2 regions of the Streptomyces sp. NTD107 genome follow, and region 1 is predicted to be linked to the other one. Evidence: riboswitches for the same ligand, from Rfam matches in the RefSeq annotation. Region 1 holds a riboswitch; the other holds the start of a gene.
What was found. Region 1 has a riboswitch for glycine ahead of gcvT (glycine cleavage system aminomethyltransferase GcvT). Riboswitches for the same ligand answer to the same signal wherever they lie in the genome.
Positions count from the first base shown of each region.

Region 2: another riboswitch for glycine. It lies ahead of gcvP (aminomethyl-transferring glycine dehydrogenase); the one in region 1 lies ahead of gcvT (glycine cleavage system aminomethyltransferase GcvT).

Region 1 is NZ_JCAJZV010000018.1:62,354-65,552, reverse strand. It holds gene glyA (serine hydroxymethyltransferase) at 1-419, opposite strand, end outside; gene gcvH (glycine cleavage system protein GcvH) at 434-814, opposite strand; gene gcvT (glycine cleavage system aminomethyltransferase GcvT) at 914-2,026, opposite strand; glycine riboswitch at 2,085-2,176, opposite strand; glycine riboswitch at 2,178-2,272, opposite strand; gene AC5WRL_RS25960 (enhanced serine sensitivity protein SseB) at 2,385-3,185, shown strand; gene AC5WRL_RS25955 (enhanced serine sensitivity protein SseB C-terminal domain-containing protein) at 3,182-3,199, shown strand, end outside.
Region 2 is NZ_JCAJZV010000001.1:524,807-528,005, reverse strand. It holds gene gcvP (aminomethyl-transferring glycine dehydrogenase) at 1-1,612, opposite strand, end outside; glycine riboswitch at 1,801-1,898, opposite strand; gene AC5WRL_RS02320 (PRC-barrel domain-containing protein) at 2,048-2,455, shown strand; gene AC5WRL_RS02315 (DNA polymerase IV) at 2,407-3,199, opposite strand, start outside.

The DNA.
Region 1 (3,199 bases):
CGTCCGGAGAAGTTGATCTTCATCCCGTGGGTGAGATGCCCGCCGTGCGCCAGGTCGAGACCCATGATGGTGTCGCCGGGCTTGAGCAGCGCGGCCATCGCGGCGGCGTTCGCCGAGGCCCCCGAGTGCGGCTGCACATTCGCCGCTTCCGCCCCGAACAGCGCCTTGACGCGCTCCCGGGCCAGGTCCTCGATGACATCGACATGCTCACAACCGCCGTAGTAGCGGCGCCCGGGATATCCCTCGGCGTACTTGTTGGTGAGCACGGAGCCCTGCGCCTCCAGCGCCGCCACCGGCGCGAAGTTCTCCGAGGCGATCATCTCCAGGGTGGACTGCTGGCGGCGCAGCTCCGCGTCGACGGCGGCGGCGACCTCCGGGTCCACCTCGTGCAGGGACTGGTTCAGTACGGACGAAGACATGGCGGCGGTCCCCCTCAGCCCTGGGTGAAGGCGGTGTAGCCGTCGGCGTCCAGCAGATCGCCGGGCAGTTCGCCGTCGATGCGGACCTTGAACAGCCAGCCGCCCTCGAAGGGCTCGGAGTTCACCAGCGCCGGCTCCTCCACCACCGCGTCGTTGATCTCGGTGACCTCACCGGTGACCGGGGAGTACAGATCGCTGACCGACTTGGTGGACTCCAGCTCGCCGCAGGTCTCGCCGGCGGTGACCGAGGTGCCCGCCTGGGGCAGCTCGACGTAGACGACATCGCCCAGCGCGTCGGCGGCGAAGGCGGTGATGCCGACCGTGGCGACACCGTCCTCGACGGCCGACAGCCACTCGTGTTCCTTGCTGTAGCGCAGCTCGACAGGGTTGCTCATGGGATCGATTCTCCTCGATGGTGACAATGCGGGAGGAAAGCGGGGATGAAGAGAGAAAGGACGAGGGGGCGGCAGCCGGCCGGCCGGCGCCGCGCGCCGCTACTTCTCGCGCCGGTAGAACGGCAGCGCCACCACGGCGAACGGCTCCCGGCCGCCCCTGATGTCCACCGCGACCCCCTCCGTACCGGGCGCGGCGTGCGCGGCGTCAACGTACGCCATGGCGATCGGGGTGCCCAGGGTGGGGGAGGGGGCGCCGGAGGTGACCTCGCCGATCACCGTGCCCGCCGCGTCCAGCACCGGATACCCGGCCCGCGGCACCCGGCGGCCCGCGCCGACCAGCCCGACCAGGCGGCGCGGCGGCGCGCTCGCCGCCCGCTCGGCCGCCGCCTCCAGCGGCGCGCGGCCCACGAAGTCGCCGTCCTTGTCGAACTTCACCACCCGGCCGAGCCCCGCGTCGAAGGGCGTGGTGGCGGCCGTCAGCTCATGCCCGTACAGCGGCATCCCGGCTTCGAGCCGCAGCGTGTCGCGGCAGGACAGGCCGCACGGCACCAGCCCGTACACCTCGCCGGCCGCCGTCAGCGCGCGCCACAGCGGCTCGGCGTCGCCCGGCGCGACGAACAGCTCGAAGCCGTCCTCGCCGGTGTACCCGGTGCGGGCGATCAGCGCGGGCCGGCCGGCCACAGTGCCCGGCAGCCCCGCGTAGTACTTCAGCCCGGCCAGATCGGCGTCGGTGAGCGCGCCGAGGATCGCGGGCGCGCTCGGCCCCTGGACGGCGATCAGCGCGTACGCGTCCCGGTCGTCGCGCACTCCGGCCTCGAAGCCCGCGCCGCGCGCGGTCAGGGCGTCCAGCACCAGCTGCGCGTTGGCGGCGTTGGCGACGACCAGGTAGTGCTCGTCCGCCAGCCGGTAGACGATCAGATCATCGAGGATGCCGCCCTCGGCGTCGCAGATCATGGTGTACCGGGCGCGGCCCACCGCCAGCGCGGACAGCTTGCCGACCAGGGCGTGGTCCAGCAGCTCCCCGGCCTGCGGCCCGGTGATCGCGATCTCGCCCATGTGGGACAGGTCGAACAGACCGGCGGCGGTACGTACCGCCTGGTGCTCGGCGCGCTCGCTGCCGTACCGCAGCGGCATCTGCCAGCCGGCGAAGTCGGTCATGGTGGCGCCCAGCTCGCGGTGAACGGCGTCGAGCGCGGTGATACGGGACGTCATGAGGTGGCTCCAGAGGGTACGGGCGGCGGGCGGTGCGCGGACGCGCGGATACGGCTCGCCCTCCCCATCTGTCATCGGCACCTGAGAGGTTCGCCTTGCGGCTTGCACCGTGGGTGGGGCCCGTTCGGCCGGGCCCGCTTTTCAGATTTGCCTTCCGCGCGCGGTATCGGGGCCTGAGAGATTCAAGGGAGGACTTGCTCCTTCGGCGCCCCGGCGCTGGACCGGGGACTCTCCCGCGCGTGGTCGAACGGCCATTGTTCGATTGTCCTGCGGTTGTTGTGCGGCTCATCATCGCATGACGGCCCGGGCTGAGCCATTAGGGTGCCCTACAGACCGGATCAGATGGTGGTGGGACGAGATGAACGAGCGTTGGCAGGACCCCGGGCACGGCGGCGCCGGCGGCGGCGCGGATGGCGGCGCGGGCGGGGGATGGCCCGGCAATGAGCTGGAGGAGGCGCTGGCGGCGTCCGTCGGCGTGCCGGACGCCGCGCCCCGGCTGCTCCAGGTGCTGGGCCGCAGCCCGGTGTGGGTGCCGCTGCCCGAGGGCGGCGGCCCGGCCAGCCGCACCCTGGACCTGCCGACCATCGACCTGAACGGCGCGGTGTACGTCCCGGTCTTCAGCTCCGCCGAACAGTTCCAGCTGGTGGTGGGCAGCCATATGTCCTTCACCGTCGCCCCGGTCAAGGAGTTCGCCCGCGGACTGCCGCCCCAGGCCGGGCTGGCCGTCAACCCCGGCGGCACCGTCGGCCTCCCCGTGCCGCCGGAGGGCGTCGCCCAGCTGTGCCGCGACACCCCGGGGGAGCGCGCCCCCGGCATGCCCACGGGTGCGCGGATGCGGCTGTTCGAGCCCGACTGGCAGCAGGAGCCCGTCGACTTCCTGGCGGCGGCGGCCGGCGAGCTGTCCCAGCTGCCGTACGTCCGCACCGCGCGGCGCGGCCTGGCCAGCGCGGAGGGCGGCGCCCCGGCGCTGTTCATCGGCGTGGAGCTGGACGAGCTGGCCGAGGAGTACCGGCTGGGCAGCCATGACGCGCTCGGCCGGGCGCTGGCGCGCTGCGCCGTGCCGTGGCCGGTGCAGCTGGTGCTGCTGGACGCGGTGACCGACCCCGTCGTGGACTGGCTGCGGCACAGCGTGCAGCCGTTCTACCGGCGGGACGCATGAGCGAAGCCCAGGGG
Region 2 (3,199 bases), on a different contig from region 1:
GCAGCGCGGCGAACTGCGGCCAGGTGACCGGCTCCATCTCCACGGTGGCGTTGAGCTTCATGGTGCACGAGCCGAGCGGGATCATGCCCCGGTCCAGCGCGTAGTCCCGGTCGGCGAGCCGGCGCAGATAGCGCAGCATCGCGGTCTCCGAGCGGTGCTCGTGGAAGACGGGGTGGCTGAGGTATTCATCGGTGCGCAGCAGCGCGCCGGGCAGCGCGTCCGGTGTGGCGGCGTCCAGAGTGTCGAGGTCGGTGAGCGCCGGGTCCACCCCGAAGGCGGCCCAGACGGCGGCCAGTTCGGTACGCGTGGTGGTCTCGTCGCAGGCGATGCCGACCCGGTCGGGGCCGTCCTGCCGCAGATTGATGCCCGCCGCGCGGGCGGCGGCCACCACCTGCCCGGCGCGGCCAGGTACCTCGGCGGTCACGGTGTCGAAGAACTCCCGGTGCGCCACCTCCACCCCGCCGGCCCGCAGCCCGGCCGCCAGCAGCGCCGCGTACCGGTGGGTGCGCCGGGCGATGGCGGCGAGCCCGTCCGGGCCGTGGTAAACCGCGTACATGCCGGCCATCACGGCGAGGAGCACCTGCGCCGTACAGATGTTGCTGGTGGCCTTCTCGCGGCGGATGTGCTGCTCGCGGGTCTGGAGCGCCAGCCGGTAGGCGCGCTTGCCGGCCGCGTCCCGGGAGACACCGACCAGCCGGCCCGGCAGCGAGCGGGCGTACGCCTCGCGGACCGCCAGATAGCCGGCGTGCGGGCCGCCGAAGCCCATCGGTACGCCGAACCGCTGGCTGGTGCCCACCGCGAGGTCGGCGCCCAGCTCGCCCGGGGAGGTCAGCAGGGTGAGAGCGAGCAGATCGGCGGCGACGGTGACGATCGCGCCCAGCTCGTGGGCCCGTTCGATGACGGGGCGCGGGTCGCGGACGGCACCGCCGGTGCCGGGGTACTGGAGCAGGACGCCGAAGACGCCGCGCTCGGCGATCGCGTCCGGGATGCCCGCCGCGAGGTCGGCGACCACCACCTCGACCCCGGTGGGTTCGGCGCGGGTGCGCAGCACGGCGACGGTCTGCGGCAGCGTGTCGGCGTCGACCAGGAAGACGCCCTGCTTGACCTTGCCGACCCGGCGGGACAGTGCCATGGCCTCGGCGGCGGCGGTCCCCTCGTCCAGCAGCGAGGCACCGGCGGTGGGCAGCCCGGTGAGGTCGGCGACCACGGTCTGGAAGTTCAGCAGGGCCTCCAGCCGGCCCTGGGAGATCTCCGGCTGGTAGGGCGTGTAGGCCGTGTACCAGGCCGGGTTCTCCATCACGTTGCGCAGGATGACCGGCGGGGTGAAGGTGCCGTAGTAGCCCAGGCCGATCATCGGGGTGAGGACCTGGTTGCGGTCGGCCAGCTCGCGCAGCTCGGCCAGCACGGCGGCCTCGGTACGGGCCGGGGGCAGCCGCAGCGGCCCGGTGCCTGCGATGGAGGTGGGCACGGCGGCCGTGGTGAGTTCGTCGAGGGAGCCGAAGCCGACGTGGGCGAGCATCTTCGCCCGGTCGGCCGCGTCGGGGCCGATGTGGCGGGCCGCGAAGGGCGAGCCGTGCTCCAGCGCGCTGAGCGGGAGTGGGCGTTCGGACATCTGGGGGCCTCCTGGTCGCTGGGACCCGCAACCACCGGGCGGTGCCTGCTGCGGCCTCCCCCTCTGTCATCTCAACCTGAGAGCTTCACCGCGTCGTTGCCCCGGGCGGGGCGTCGGCGCGGCTTTCACCGTCGGTGAGGGCGGGGCCGGGACGGATGTCCGGCCGCCACCCTGCTTTCCAGAGTGGTTTCGCGCGTGCGGTACGGGGGCCTGAGAGATTCCGGGGAGGATTTGCTCCTTCGGCGCCGCCGGCCCGGGGGCCGGTGGACTCTCCCGCACGAGGTCAACAACCGTTTTCGAGCCTACCAGCGGCCCTGGGGCTGCGACCATGGAGCCGGAGCCCCGCGACCGGTGGCGGCAGCACTCGACTGGCCAGCTTCGGGTATGTGCCGTTACGTAAGGGCGAAGGGGCGTGCGGCCCGGCAGTGATGACCCGTGGGAGGAACCGTGCAGACCGATATCGATCCCCGCAGCCTGATCGGGCGCAAGGCGTTCGACCGCAATGGAGCCAAGATCGGCACGGTGGACGAGGTCTATCTGGATGACGCGACCGGTGCACCCGAATGGGCGGCTGTGCGCACCGGTCTCTTCAGCCGGGACGCGTTTGTGCCGCTGGAGCCCAGCGAGGTGGTCGACGACGCGCTGCGGGTGCCCTTCGACCGGTCGCTGATCAAGGACGCGCCGGACTTCGGGGTGGGCCGGCATCTGTCCCCCGAGCAGGAGTTGCAGCTGTACCACCACTACGGTCTCGATGTGCCGATGGCGGGACCGGAGCAGGAGTCGGCGCCGCCGGATCAGGACTTCGGCCGGCTGGCCTCGCCGCCGCCGGACGAGGAGGGCTGAAGCGGCGGCGGGGCGGAGCGGCCGAGCGCCGGATCGTCCACGCCGAAGGTACGCACCCGGCCCGGCGCCGACCCGGGCGTCTCGAAGCGCACGGTGACCCGCCCCACGCCGCTGCCCTGCACCCACCCGGGCCCGTACTCGGTGTGCGTCACATCCAGTCCCGGCAGCCAGCGCCGGTCGGGCGCCGGCTCGGGCTCTGAGCCGGGGCCGGGGCCGGGGCCGGGGTCCGGGGCCGGCCGGTCCGCCCCGCGGCCCTCCTCCTCGGCCCCGGTCCCGGCTTCGGCCTCGACGGTGGCGCCCGTCTGGGCGAACAGATCCTCCTGGGTGAAATCCGCCAGTCCGGTGACACCAACACCCAGCAGCCGGACGCCGTTGGTGGTGTCCACCCCCTCCAGCAGCCGGGCGGCCAGCTCCCGCACCACCGCCGGATCGTCGGTCGGCCCGCGCAGGGTGTCCGAGCGGGTCAGGGTGGAGAAGTCGTGGCTGCGCACCTTCAGCACCACGGTGCGCCCGGACCGGCCGTGTTCGCGCAGCCGGCGCACACACCGCTCGGCCAGCCGGTCCACCTCGTGGCGCACCCGGGCCCGGTCGGTGAGGTCCACATCGAAGGTGTCCTCCACCGACACCGATTTGGCGTCCCGTTCGGCGACCACCGGGCGGTCGTCGATGCCCAGCGCCATGGCATGCACCCCGCCGCCGTGCGCGGTGCCGAGCAGCCGCAGCAGTTCGACCTCGCCGGCCCGC